2 regions of the Fictibacillus arsenicus genome follow, and region 2 is predicted to be linked to the other one. Evidence: a T-box and tRNA genes for the amino acid it is inferred to sense, from the RefSeq annotation. Region 2 holds a T-box; the other holds one or more tRNA genes.

Region 1 (7,374 bases), 1.6 Mb from region 2:
AGCTTCAACATCGTGTGTTTTTGTAGTCGTCATACTTTGTACGATAACCTGGTCAGTCCCTCCAATTGTTAAAGGTCCGACTTTTACAGGTCTTGTTTTAGAACGGTGGGTGATTTCACTCATTTGGTGAATCGCTCCTTTTATCAAATTGACAGTATTATTCTGTCCTATCATCAGTTCATTTTAGCAGGGATTATTTTGTTTTGACAAGTATTGTTACCTTTCTGCCTTTTTATATATAGGAAATTTATACGTTTTTCCTAATTGAATGTTTTCAGGATTGACTCCTGGGTTCAGGGATTTAAAGTCTTTTATCATAGTTGTGATGGTATACCCGCCATGAGAATTTAATTCCTCTACTACTGAAATTAATGTATCTCCAGGGCCAGCTTCATAAGGTTTATAATTATTATTTTTTTCCGTTGTTTGAATTTCTGCGTTCACCGGCTGAGTTTGAGGGAGTGTACCAATTTTAAGATCGTAAGCAACCACATATAGGATTAGAAGAATTGAACAGCCTGTCAAAAAACGTTTCATTTTTCCCTCTCCTTTCTCATATTGAACTATATGCTTGTCCTATTGTTTTATGACAAGTTAAAAGTGACTTTGATACGAGCATTGGTGTAAAATGGAAAGGTGTGATGGACACAAAATAAATTTTCATACGTATCTATGTAGTTGTACCGAGGGGAGAGGTTAACTGTATGAAAAAGGCAAAAATATTTGCATTGCTGTCAATCATGGCTGCTGCTCTACTTATAGCTCCATTAAAGATGTTTGCAGATGCAGCTCCAGGAGACGTAATTGTCACGCTTGGACAAAATCTTACAGATGAACAGAAAAATTCTCTTTTAAAAGAGATGGAAGTATCAGCTGATGTCCAAACCGTAACGGTAACAAACGAAGAAGAACACAAGTACTTAGGTGATTATATATCAAAGGCCCAAATTGGTTCGAAGGCTATATCATCTTCTAAAATTACAGTAGGTGAAAAAGATCAGGGGCTATCTGTAAAAACGAACAATATCAACTGGGTAACTGAAGAAATGTACATGAATGCATTGACTACAGCAGGTGTTACAGATGCTGAAATCTATGTAACAGCCCCATTTGAAGTGTCTGGAACAGCTGCATTAACTGGGATTCTTAAAGCATACGAAACCACCGCACAAATCGAAATACCAGAAGCTCAAAAGCAAGTAGCCAATGAAGAGATGGTCAAAACTGCAGAACTTGGAGAAAGAATTGGTGCAAAAGAAGCAACTGAACTCATGACTCGAGTAAAAGAAGAAATCGCAAAAAATCCGGTACAGTCTGAAGACGATCTTCGAGCATTGATTGAAAAAGTTGCGAAAGACATGGGAATTGAACTTACACAAGAAGAATTAAACGGGTTGATTGCTCTGTTTAATAAAATGAAAGACTTAAATATTGATTGGGATCAGCTTCAAAGTGATTTGAAGAACATTAGTGAAAATTTAGGTGATTTTTTAAATAAAGAAGAAACACAATCTTTTATTCAAAAAATTCTCGAATTTCTTAGCGCAATAATTGAGGCGATTAAATCACTATTCAAATAATGACATTATAAAAAGCGGCTGAGTAGCCGCTTTTTATTTTTTATCTGGAGACTTATAAATGGCTGCAGTCAAAATAATAAAAGTGAGAACCCAGAATAAGAAATAAGAATAAGGGATATGCACATTCATTAAAAAGATGATTGTTAATAATATCACAGGCAGGGTAATTGAATAACAAGACATTACCCATAAATGACGGTATGAAAGTTTCTTATTTAGAATCTTAGATACAGGAAGGCCGATCCCGGATAAAACGGAAACCCCTGAAAACAATAGACCTGAAAATAGAATATACATAGCTGCGTAAACGACAATTAATATGATAGGTAAAACACCGTTTACAGAGGAAGCAAAGTCCTGCATCTGTTCAGGATTGAGACCGTAGTTTTGAAAATTGTCCATCGGGTGATCTTCTTTATTAAACATATTGAAAATAAATATTAAAAGTACAGGCAACATGCAGACAAAAGTTATGGATAATACGTATATAATGGTGCTTCCTACACCAAATAATCGGAAGTTTGAAATTGCTTTTGCGGAAAATAAACTTTTTAAAAATCGGATATGTAATTTCATTTGAAAGCTCCTTTGCAGTATGGCTTTTTTAGTGTACATGAAGCATGAAAATCCGACAATATTTAATTAATTGTAAAGGAAATGTTACAAATCCCAATTTTTCATTTACATAAACTACACAAATCGAGATAATGGCAAAGGTCGATAAAAGATAGTTATAAGGAGCTGTAAATATTGAATTATCAAGAAATGTTATTTCAATTTATCGGAGGACTGGGGATCTTCTTATTCGGTATTAAGTATATGGGAGATGGTCTTCAAAACTCTGCTGGAGACCGATTACGGGAAATACTTGATAAATTAACGACAAATCCTTTTATGGGAGTTTTAGCGGGAATATTTGTTACAGTTTTAATTCAGAGTAGTTCTGGTACAACTGTACTGACTGTTGGACTTGTTAATGCTGGATTTTTAACATTGCGCCAAGCTATTGGAGTAATTATGGGAGCGAACATCGGAACTACAGTAACCTCGTTCATTATTGGTTTTGATGTAGGTGAATATGCTTTACCTATAATTGCTGTCGGTTCTATATTGATTTTCTTTTTCAAGAATCCTAAGTATAATTACTTCGGTCAGATCACATTTGGATTTGGTGCGCTTTTCTTAGGTCTTGAACTCATGGGTGACGGAATGAAGCCATTGAGAAGCCTTGGAGCATTCCAGGAATTAACAGTTTCAATGAGTGATAACCCAATTCTTGGTGTTGTTATTGGTACTTTATTTACGGTAGTAGTTCAATCTTCAAGTGCAACGATTGGTATTTTACAAGAACTATATTCACAAAACATGATTGATCTTAAAGCTGCATTGCCTGTTTTATTTGGTGATAACATCGGAACGACAATCACTGCAATTTTAGCAGCAATAGGAACTACTGTTGCAGCAAGACGTGCTGCTTTAACACATGTAATCTTTAACTTACTTGGAACAGTCATCTTTTTAATCTTACTTGTTCCTTTCAGACACTATATTGAATTTTTATCCGGAAAACTCGACTTAGAACCAGCTATGCAGATTGCTTTCGCGCATGGTACATTCAACCTTGCAAACGTATTGATTCAGTTCTGGTTTATTGGATTGCTTGCATTAATTGTTACAAAAATTATTAAAGGTGAAGATACTTTAATTGAATATAAAGCTAAACATCTTGATGAAATCGTTCTAGAGACATCTCCAGCAATGGCGATCAGCCAAGCTAAACAAGAAATTATACGAATGGCTAACTACTCACAGGCCGGTTTAAAAGAAGCAATAGATTATTTAAATAAAAAAGACAAAAAGAATTCTGATTTAGCTCTTCAATATGAAGAAGCAATCAATAATTTAGATCGTCAAATTACATCTTATCTCGTTAAACTATCTGCACATCCATTAACACCGCAAGAATCAAGTGAACATTCTATGCTTCTTGATACGTCACGTGATATTGAACGTATTGGTGATCATATGGAAAACATTATTGAACTAGTTGATTATCAGCTGCGAAATAACGTGCGTCTTACTGACACTGCTAAACAGGATTTAGATGAGATGTTTACTTTAACTGTATCTACAGTGGATAAAGCGGTAAAGGCTTTAGAAGGAAACAACATCGATCTTGCCAAAGAAGTTCTTAGTCAGGAAGATAAAATTGATAAAATGGAGCGCACCCTTCGCAAACAGCATATAATTAGAATGAATGAAGGCGCATGTGATGGAAATGCAGGTATCGTATTCGTCGATATTATTAGTAATCTAGAGCGAATAGGGGACCACGCAGTAAATATTGCAGAAGCGGTATTAGAGAAGTAAAATGAAACCCAGGAGATTTTTTTCTTCTGGGTTTTTAGTTGGCATTATTTTGAAAGGTGATGGTGATTTGGAAACTGTTTATTGGGTCTTAATTGCTGTAGTATTTGTTATCAGTTTTTTAGCACTGATTTATCCGATCCTGCCGGGTGTATTATTTTTAGCAGCTGGATTTTTAATTTATGGATTTGCTTTTTCTTTTGAACCATTTTCGCCATTATTCATCATCATCCAGGTTTTATTGTTTATCAGCTTGTTTGTTGTAGATTATGCTGGTAATGCATATGCAGTAAAAAAGAAAGGCGGCTCTAAAGCAGCGTTATGGGGAAGTACGATAGGACTGATCGCAGGTCCATTCGTTATACCAGTAGCAGGGATGCTAATAGGTCCTTTTTTAGGTGCTGTTCTTGCTGAATTGATCTTTCATAAAACAGGTTTTAAGTCTTCAGTGTCGATTGGTATAGGGACTGTTCTTGCTTTTGTAGGAACGACTATTATAAAAGTATTTACTCAGGCTTTAATGATAGGTTATTTTTATTACCAAGTCCTATAAATCGACCTTGCTTAATCCGCTTATGCATGCTATATTATTTTTGTTCTAAAAAAGTACATGTGTTCGTTTGAATAACTTTTAAAATGTTATTGACATTAATAAAGACAACATGCTATAGTAGTTCTTGTCCTTAAATAATGTTAATTCATTATTCCACAGTAGCTCAGTGGTAGAGCTATCGGCTGTTAACCGATCGGTCGTAGGTTCGAGTCCTACCTGTGGAGCCATTTTGGCGGTGTAGCTCAGCTGGCTAGAGCGTACGGTTCATACCCGTGAGGTCGTGGGTTCGACTCCCTCCGCCGCTACCAAAATGTTTTTTGTTCACGATGGCGGTCGTGGCGAAGTGGTTAACGCATCGGATTGTGGTTCCGACATTCGGGGGTTCGATTCCCCTCGTCCGCCCCATTTCTTACTTACATAACCTATATTTCACATGGACCCTTAGCTCAGTTGGTCAGAGCGGTCGGCTCATAACCGATTGGTCGTAGGTTCGAGTCCTACAGGGTCCACCAAAGTCGAGGAGGTATACCCAAGTCCGGCTGAAGGGATCGGTCTTGAAAACCGACAGGGGTGTAACAGCCCGCGGGGGTTCGAATCCCTCTACCTCCTCCATATTTTTTTGCTCGATAGCTAAGAGCATAACAGCACTAATTAGCTGCGGGTTGTCTCGACGGATTATCATATAGTCATTTCTTTTAGAGGAAGAGACAGGGTGCCGAAGGACAGTTAAATATCTTGGCTCGATAGCTCAGTCGGTAGAGCAGAGGACTGAAAATCCTCGTGTCGGCGGTTCGATTCCGTCTCGAGCCACCATATGTATACATACTAAAACCTTATGTTAATCGTAAGGTTTTTTTGTTTTATAAAAGGATACAGTGTTTAAGAATTGAAAGTTTAGACTAAATTTGATAAGGTAAAATTGTTAAATCACTTTTTAAACAAGTAAGTTGATTAAATGGTTTCACTTTTCAAGATAACCCTTGAAAATGAAAATAAAAACACTACATATTATAAGGAGGAAATGAACATGGCTAAATTTGAACTGCCTGCATTACCTTATGAATCAAACGCACTTGAACCGCATATTGACAAAGAAACAATGGAGATCCACCACGGTCGTCACCACAAAACATATGTTGATAACCTGAATGCTGCACTTGAGGGTCAATCAGAATTTGAAAATAAGTCATTAGAAGACATTCTTTCAAACCTTGATTCTCTTCCGCAAAACATTCAAACAGCTGTAAGAAATAATGGCGGCGGACATGCGAACCATAGTCTTTTCTGGGAAGTAATCGCACCAGGCGGAGCGAACTCTCCATCTGGCGAGCTTGCTGATAAAATCAACAGCAAGTTTGGAAGCCTTGAAGCGTTTAAAGAGGAATTTGCAAACGCAGGTAAAACAAGATTTGGATCTGGCTGGGCTTGGTTAGTTGTAAACAATGGTGAGCTTGAGGTTACAAGCACTCCAAACCAAGACAACCCAGTTATGGAAGGTAAGACACCTATCCTTGGTTTGGATGTTTGGGAACATGCTTATTATTTGAAGTATCAAAACAAGCGTCCTGATTACATTGCTGCGTTCTGGAATGTAGTAAACTGGGATGAAGTTGAAAAGCGTTATAACGAAGCAAAATAGTTTAATGAAAGCTGCTGGCATCCCAGCAGCTTTTTATTATGCCTTTGTCATGAATCTCATAATTTTTTGCTAATTTTATTAGTAAGTCATCAAGTAATAAATTGCCATCTCCAAAAGGAACATTAGACTGAATAACAAAAAGGTTTCTTGCTTTGAAAAACCAGATATGATCCCCATAAGTCTCTAAGGAATCTGCATTTTTCCGTGAATAATCATCTTCTAAAACCAAGGGTATACCAAAGCCCTGATCATGATAAATCCAATATTCAAACATATTTATGTCTCCTTATACAATTAAAGCCAATTAGTTAAATAATGAATAGCCCTATTACTCTTGAAAGACACTAACGACGATATGTAAAGGGGCGAATAACATGATATGGAAAAAATTCATGGAAGACGACCAATACCCTAGAGATCTTTTTTTACTTCTATTTGTCGGTGGCTTATTTACATTAAGTACTGCTTTATCAAATACATTTGTTAACATTTTTTTGTGGAAGCAGTCCGGCGAACTGACAGATATCGCTTTATATAATCTATCTATTGTAGTCATGCAGCCTGTTGCATTTTATTTGGCAGGTTGGTTTGCTAAGAAAATTGACCGGGTTATTGTGTTAAGGATTGGTGTTGTCATTCTTGCGTTGTTTTATATAGGTGTTCTTTTTATGGGTTCACTTGCAAGTCATTACTTGTTTGCGTTAGGGGCAATGTTAGGTTTTGGTTTGGGATTTTATTGGCTTGCCTTTAATGTTCTGACATTAGAAGTGACTGAACCCGAGACTAGAGATTTTTTCAATGGTTACCTGGGTGTATTGAATTCATTGTCCGGTATGATTGGTCCTCTAAGTGCAGGCTTTATTATCACAAGGATGGACAAACATTTAGGATATGAAACCATTTTTACAATTTCAATGATTTTATTCTTAGTTGCTGTCGTGATCAGTTTCTTTTTAAAAAGAAGAAAAGCCGATGGATATTTTGGCTTAAAAGAAGTTTTTCAAGAAAGAAAAGAAAATAAAGCTTGGTTCCAATTGTTGAATGCTCATTTCTTTCAAGGTTTGCGGGAAGGGACGTTTATTTTTTTAATCGTAATCTGGGTTTATACCACCTCAAAGAGCGAATTTGCTCTTGGAACATTCGGATTTGTTCAATCAGTTGTATCTTTTATTGGGTACTATATCGTTTCTCATTATTTAAAGCCATGGCATAGGAAAAAAGGGATCTTCGCGGGC
Region 2 (7,374 bases):
ATGATAACCGTTCCATCTTCTTGCTGATAGTTCTCTAAAATTGCTGCTACTGTTCGTCCGATTGCTAAACCAGATCCGTTTAATGTATGAACAAACTCAGGCTTGCCTTTCGCTTCTCTGCGGAAACGAATTTGAGCACGGCGCGCTTGGAAATCTTCAAAGTTAGAGCAAGAAGAGATCTCGCGGTATTCACCGTAGCTTGGAAGGTATACTTCGATATCGTACTTTTTAGCAGCTGTAAATCCAAGGTCAGCCGTACACATGCTTAGTACACGGTATGGAAGATTTAGAAGCTGCAGTACTTTTTCTGCATGGCCTGTCAGCTTTTCAAGCTCATCGTAAGAATCTTCCGGCTTAACAAAGCGTACAAGCTCTACTTTATTAAACTGATGCTGACGGATCAATCCTCGTGTGTCACGTCCAGCAGACCCCGCTTCAGAACGGAAGCATGCGCTGTATGCTGCATACGTAATTGGAAGCTCCTCACCCGTTAGAATTTCTTCACGGTGCATATTTGTTACAGGTACTTCTGATGTTGGAATTAAGAAATAATCCTCTTCACGAATCTTAAATGCGTCTTCTTCAAACTTAGGAAGCTGTCCAGTTCCTGTCATGCTTTGACGATTAACCATGTATGGAGGCAGAACCTCTGTATACCCGTGTTCGTCTTCATGAAGGTCCATCATGAAGTTGATCAGTGCACGCTCTAAACGTGCCCCAAGACCTTTATAAAAAGCAAATCGGCTTCCTGTAACCTTTGCTCCTCGTTCAAAATCAACAATGTTCAAGTCAGTTGCGATATCCCAGTGTGCTTTTGCATCAAAAGAAAACTCTGGCACATCACCCCAGTGTCGAACGGGTACGTTATCATCTTCTGTTTCTCCAACAGGGACACTCTCATGAGGTATGTTAGGCAGCGTCAGCATAATTCCGTGAAGATCTTCTTCTACTTGACGAAGTTCATCATCAATCGTCTTAATTTTATCTCCTACTTCACGCATCTCAGTAATAAGATGGTCAGCTTCTTTTTTCTCACGCTTAAATTCTGCTACCTGTTTAGATACCTCATTACGCTTAGACTTTAAAGTCTCCGTTTCACCGATTAACTCACGGCGGCGCTGATCAAGTGCTTCAAACTGATCCAAACCAGAAAGGTCTTCCCCTCTAGCAGAAAGTTTTTGTTTCACTTCTTCAAAATTAGCACGGACAAATTTTAAATCCAACATACTTATTTCCTCCTTTATTCGTTATAAAAAATCAAAAAACTCCCGCCCCTGCTCCTAATGATCACATTAGAAACAGGGACGAGAGTTAACCCGCGTTGCCACCCTGATTGCAATAGAATTATTCCTATTGCCGGCTCGTTTAAATGTAACGGTTCTTCACCGGAAAAGCTTACTTACCTTCGGCTCTTCACTCGAGGATGGATTCACAAAACGCTTTGATCGGTTTTCACCAGCCACCGACTCTCTATACAAAGTCATTTTTGCTACTAGTTCCTGTCATTGATTTTTTATGATGATTTTATAGTAATGTACAGTATTTTTCTATTTTATGCAACTACTTCTTTGTTGGATTGCACCATTTTTACAAAATACTGATGTAAACGGTAGTCGTCCGTCAATTCCGGATGGAAAGCTGCACATAAGAAATGACCTTGTTTAGCTGCAACGATTCGGTCGTTATGCTTTGAAAGAATTTCAACTTCAGGACCTACTTCTACGATGAACGGTGCTCGGATGAATACGCCTGTAAAATCTTCACCGACTCCGTGAATCATAAGATCAGCTTCAAAGCTGTCTACTTGGCGGCCAAACGCGTTGCGTTCAACTGTCATGTCGATCAGCTCCAGATGAGCTGTGTCCTGACCCTGAATTCTTTTTGCCATTAAAATTAATCCTGCACAAGTACCAAAAATAGGTTTATTTTTGGCAAATTCCTTTAACGGTTCAAGGAATAGATATTTATCGATCAATCGTCTCATCGCTGTACTTTCGCCGCCTGGCATAACCAAGCCATCAAGATCCTCAAGCTCTTCTACACGTTTAACTGCTATAGCTTGAGCTCCAGAAGCTTCTATCGCTTTAACATGCTCCTGTACTGCTCCTTGTAAAGCAAGTATTCCGATTTTCAGCATGTAATTACCAGCCTCGCTCCTGCATGCGCTCACCTTGAGCCAGTGTAGAAATTTCAATACCTTTCATAGGAGTGCCCAGACCTTTAGAAAGTTCAGCGATTAATTTGTAATCTTGATAATGAGTAGTTGCTTCAACGATCGCGCGAGCAAATTTTTCTGGATTCTCAGATTTGAAGATTCCAGATCCTACGAATACACCGTCTGCACCAAGCTGCATCATAAGTGCTGCATCTGCTGGTGTAGCGATACCGCCCGCTGCAAAGTTAACTACAGGAAGCTTGCCTGCTTTTTTGATCTGAAGTAGAACTTCAAATGGAGCACCTAAGTTCTTTGCTTCAGTCATAAGCTCGTCCTCGCTCATAGCTACAACTTTGCGGATTTGTCCTTGAATCATTCTCATGTGACGAACTGCTTCAACGATGTTTCCTGTTCCAGGCTCACCTTTTGTACGAAGCATTGATGCACCTTCACCAATACGGCGTGATGCTTCTCCAAGGTCACGTGCACCGCATACGAAAGGTACAGTGTAGTCACTCTTTAACAAGTGGAAAACTTCATCTGCAGGTGTTAACACTTCACTCTCGTCGATATAGTCAACACCCATAGCTTCAAGCACGCGTGCTTCAACGATATGTCCGATACGCGCCTTTGCCATCACAGGAATAGATACAGCATTTAAAACTTCTTCTACGATTGTTGGATCAGCCATTCGGGCTACCCCGCCTGCTGCACGAATATCTGAAGGAACACGTTCTAATGCCATTACTGCTACTGCACCAGCTTCTTCAGCAATACGTGCTTGCTCAGCGTTTATAACGTCCATAATGACGCCGCCTTTTTGCATTTCTGCCATTCCTCTTTTTACACGTTCAGTACCTGTTTTCAACATGCTACACTACCCCCTGATTATATGTGGTAGAACCGATCTACTCGGTTCTTTTAAAATAAAACTAGTATCCTCATCTATTTTATCGTAATTCATGAAAAGCGCAAGACTCTCTATTTTCAGAAAAAAAGCTCCTCAGTATTCACTGAAGAGCTTGTAAATATTATGAAATTAAAACAAACCTTTAATCATGTCCACAGTTCCGGACCAGATTCCGCCAAAGAAGCTTCCTACACCTCTTAACGCAAGAACTAACCAGTTTGCTTTTTCAACAGATTTTGCTGCTGCAACTTCTGTCTTTCCTTTTGTATCTCCATCAAGCAGGTAACCGTAATCTTCGCCTTTACCTTTGTACTCGATTTTGAGGTGGCCAACAACATCTCCCTTTTTAACAGGGGCAGTTAATTCACCGTCTTTATTGATTTTTTTCTTATCAACTACAAATTTAGGTTTGTAGTTCTCTTTTTCTCCTCGTTTAATAACAAGAGAAAGTGGCTCTTTCGTTGAAACTTTAACTTCTTTCTCTTTCCCTTTTACGACAGGAAGAGTTTTTTGATCTTTCATCTGATAATTACCAGGTAAAATCTCTGCTTTTTCGAAGTTATCAAACCCGTAGTCGAATAGTTTTTTCGTTTCATCAAAACGTGCTTTATAGCTGTTGGTTTTCATAACAACTGATAAAAGACGTGTATCACCTTTTTTAATCGTACCTGTAAATGCAAAACCAGCAAGATCCGTAGATCCTGTTTTCAAACCGTCTACACCTTCATATCCATAAACAAGTTCAGGAAGCATCCAGTTCCAGTTATCCATCTCAATTTCATCGTCCGTGCCGTCACGGAAATTTTTTACAGGGATACTTGCTGTTTCAAGGACTTCCGGATAATCATTGATCAGACGGAAAGCAAGAATTGCCGTTGAACGGGCACTCATCATATTCTCTTCATTTGCATCTCCAGCTGCGTGCTGACCCATTAAATCTTTGTTGTTCAAACCAGTGGAGTTTACAAAATGATAATCTTTTAAGCCTAATTCTTTTGCTTTAGCATTCATTTTTTTAACGAATTCAGCTTCAGAACCAGAAATTAATTCTGCTAACGCAATCGTTGCTCCGTTAGCAGAGTAAATAGCCATTGCTTCATATAATTCACGAACTGTGTATTGCTCGTCTACTCTTAATGGTACGTTAGACAGTCCTCGATTTTGTGAGATCTTATGTGCGTGTTCAGTGATACGCGTTTTTTGATCCCATGAAATTTTATTTTTCTTAATTGATTCTAACAATAAGTATTCGGTCATCATTTTGGTCATACTTGCTGGAGGAAGCATCATATCAACGTTTTTCTGATATAATATTTTCCCTGTATCACCATCTACCAATATAGCAGCCTCAGCTTTCACATCTAAAGACGGTGCTGCACTTGCTGAATTAGAAAATCCTAATAAACTCGTTGCAAAAAACGAAAAAATCAATGTTAACACTAAAAGTTGCTTTATCTTGCTGTTCAAAAACTGCACCTCCAAACCCATTTACACACAAAAATTATTGTAACATACACCTTTTCAAAAAAATAGACAGAGGTTAGCCCTCTGTCCTAAAAATGTGCCTTTAGACCGAATAATTTGGTGCTTCTTTAGTAATTTGTACTTGATGCGGATGACTCTCGCGAAGTCCAGCCCCTGTAATTTTAACAAAACGGGAGTCGTTTTGAAGTTCATCGATCGTAGCTGTTCCGCAATACCCCATTCCTGAACGAATACCTCCAATTAGCTGATAGACGGTATCTGCAAGAGGGCCTTTGTACGGCACGCGTCCCTCGATTCCTTCTGGAACAAGCTTTTTATTATTTTCCTGGAAATATCGATCACTGCTGCCGCGTTCCATCGCGCCAACAGAACCCATTCCGCGATAAACCTTAAACTGGCGCCCTTGGAAGATTTCACGCTCTCCTGGACTCTCTGATACTCCAGCAAGCATGCTTCCAAGCATTACTGCATGTCCGCCTGCAGCTAAAGCTTTAACGATATCCCCTGAATATTTGATGCCCCCGTCCGCTATGATCGGTACACCGTATTTTTTCGCTTCAGTAGCACAATCGTAAACAGCTGTAACTTGCGGAACACCTACACCTGCAACAACACGAGTCGTACAGATGGAACCAGGACCGATTCCTACTTTTACAACGCTTGCTCCTGCTTCAATAAGGTCACGTGTTGCTTCTGCAGTTGCTACGTTTCCTGCTATGATCGTTAAATCCGGATAAGCAGCTCTTACTTCATTTACTTTTTGCAAAACACCTTCTGAATGCCCGTGTGCTGTATCAATAACGATCGCATCCACACCCGCTTCAACCAGCTTCTCAACACGCAGCAGTGCATCTTTTGTAACTCCGACTGCAGCACCTACCAAGAGACGTCCTTGAGAATCTTTTGCAGAGTTAGGGAATTCGATAACTTTCTCAATATCCTTGATTGTGATCAAACCTTGAAGCGTACCATCTTCATCAACTAGAGGAAGTTTTTCAATTTTATATTGCTGAAGAGTTTTCTCTGCTTCTTTTAAAGTAGTACCTACAGGAGCTGTTACTAAGTTCTCCTTCGTCATTACATCTGAGATCTTAATGGAATAATCCTGAACGAAACGTAAGTCACGGTTTGTAAGTATACCTACCAGCTTTTTATCAGCATCTACAATCGGTACACCGCTAATACGATATTTACCCATTAAGTGCTCCGCATCAAAAACTTGGTGTTCTGGCGTTAAATAGAATGGATTTGTGATTACACCACTCTCAGAACGTTTTACACGGTCGACTTGTTCAGCCTGTTCTTCAATCGACATATTCTTATGAATAATCCCAAGGCCGCCTTGACGTGCCATTGCAATCGCCATGTTTGATTCAGTAACAGTATCCATTCCTGCACTTATAATCGGAATATTTAATTGCACAGAATCAGATAACCTTGTTTTAATGGAAACCTCATTAGGAAGAACTGAAGATTTTGCAGGAATTAATAACACATCATCAAACGTTAATCCTTCTTTAGCAAATTTATCTTGCCACATGCCGAACCCACCCCTTCAAATTTTTAATCCAGAAAAATATTATTTGTAGATTATCAACTGGGTAAACTAGTGTCAAGGAATACAAGATATGTTCGATTTTTCAAATAATTTAAATTACAGGAGGAAAATAACCCGTGGTAATGAGGCAAGATGTATGGTCTTTGTTTGATATGTTCTTTTCCTCTCAAAAAACGCAGCAATTTCTAGCAAAACAATATGAAAAATTAAATTTGCAGGATAGCAACGGAAAGAGCTTTGATAATACTTATGGATTTATTTACTATATTGAACACGGAAAAAAATACTACACGCTAGCAGATCAAGCTCCTGCAGAACTTAAGCCTGTGCTTCTATTTTACGGAATGACTCAATTGATGAAGGCTTGTATATTATGCAAGGATCCTGAATATCCGGATTCGAGTTCCGTATTGGCTCATGGATTATCTACGAGAAAGAGGAAAAAAAGGAGCTATGAATTTTTTAATGATGAGGTGAAAGTACAAAAAACAGGTCTGTTCAATCACTTTTGCGAAAAAATGTTTCACATGAAACACATCGAAGGCGAGAAGTTCATGATGAATCCTCTGCTTAAAACTCTGCCTGAACTAGTGCCTTTGTACAAACAAATGACAGGTGGATTTTATCAGATTAAATTGAAAAAAGAATCCAACGATATCTTTTCATTATCGGCTGAAGCTGCTGACTTACTGCATATGTCGGCTGATCGGTTTGAGGAATACATGAATGGTATGTTCTCCTCAAATATGAAAATAGAATTGATTGATGCAAATAATTATCGAATTTTAATAAAAGAACAGCTGCATCCATTCAATTGTTTTCCACTCAATTATCACTTTGCTGAAGATACATATTACTTTCCTATTGATCGTGATTTGTTGCAGATGCCCGTTCTCAATGAATTGATGGTTCATTATGTTCTTCTCTATAACTTAAGTATGATTAGCCGTTACGATACAGAATGGTGGAGTGAACTGTTCCACACATATACTTCACAAGAGCTGCCTTTTATTAATCAATTCCTAAACATAACAGCTATGAAAATTCCCTATCTCTTTGGCCAATTACTCCATACCATGGATATACCTTAATTATAAAAAGAAGAAACCAGCCAGTGCAGATTATGCCTGGTTGGTCTTTTGGGAAGACTTAAATTTTTGTGTGATGAATAATACAGTGAAATTAGAAATGAACATCACGGATACGAAGGTTAAATAAAATAATAAATGATAATTCGGATCTACTTGAAAAAATGCATCTGCTGTA

Evidence for each region. The T-box of region 2 lies ahead of serS (serine--tRNA ligase). A T-box ahead of a tRNA ligase gene usually reads a tRNA of that ligase, here a tRNA-Ser.
Region 1: it has a tRNA-Ser gene. The T-box ahead of serS (serine--tRNA ligase) is inferred to sense a tRNA for this amino acid. The anticodon was not compared.

What each region holds. Positions count from the first base shown of each region.
Region 1 covers NZ_CP016761.1:2,497,667-2,505,040, reverse strand. The annotation lists gene ispG (flavodoxin-dependent (E)-4-hydroxy-3-methylbut-2-enyl-diphosphate synthase) at 1-123, opposite strand, end outside; gene ABE41_RS12980 (hypothetical protein) at 217-537, opposite strand; gene ABE41_RS12975 (DUF1002 domain-containing protein) at 705-1,580, shown strand; gene ABE41_RS12970 (DUF1189 family protein) at 1,614-2,156, opposite strand; gene ABE41_RS12965 (Na/Pi cotransporter family protein) at 2,346-3,950, shown strand; gene ABE41_RS12960 (DUF456 domain-containing protein) at 4,018-4,500, shown strand; tRNA gene ABE41_RS12955 (tRNA-Asn) at 4,653-4,727, shown strand; tRNA gene ABE41_RS12950 (tRNA-Met) at 4,732-4,808, shown strand; tRNA gene ABE41_RS12945 (tRNA-His) at 4,830-4,905, shown strand; tRNA gene ABE41_RS12940 (tRNA-Ile) at 4,936-5,012, shown strand; tRNA gene ABE41_RS12935 (tRNA-Ser) at 5,020-5,112, shown strand; tRNA gene ABE41_RS12930 (tRNA-Phe) at 5,238-5,313, shown strand; gene ABE41_RS12925 (superoxide dismutase) at 5,528-6,139, shown strand; gene ABE41_RS12920 (hypothetical protein) at 6,141-6,413, opposite strand; gene ABE41_RS12915 (MFS transporter) at 6,514-7,374, shown strand, end outside.
Region 2 covers NZ_CP016761.1:987-8,360, reverse strand. The annotation lists gene serS (serine--tRNA ligase) at 1-1,226, opposite strand, end outside; T-box leader at 1,298-1,515, opposite strand; gene pdxT (pyridoxal 5'-phosphate synthase glutaminase subunit PdxT) at 1,553-2,137, opposite strand; gene pdxS (pyridoxal 5'-phosphate synthase lyase subunit PdxS) at 2,142-3,026, opposite strand; gene ABE41_RS00030 (D-alanyl-D-alanine carboxypeptidase family protein) at 3,195-4,553, opposite strand; gene guaB (IMP dehydrogenase) at 4,633-6,090, opposite strand; gene ABE41_RS00020 (YaaC family protein) at 6,231-7,199, shown strand.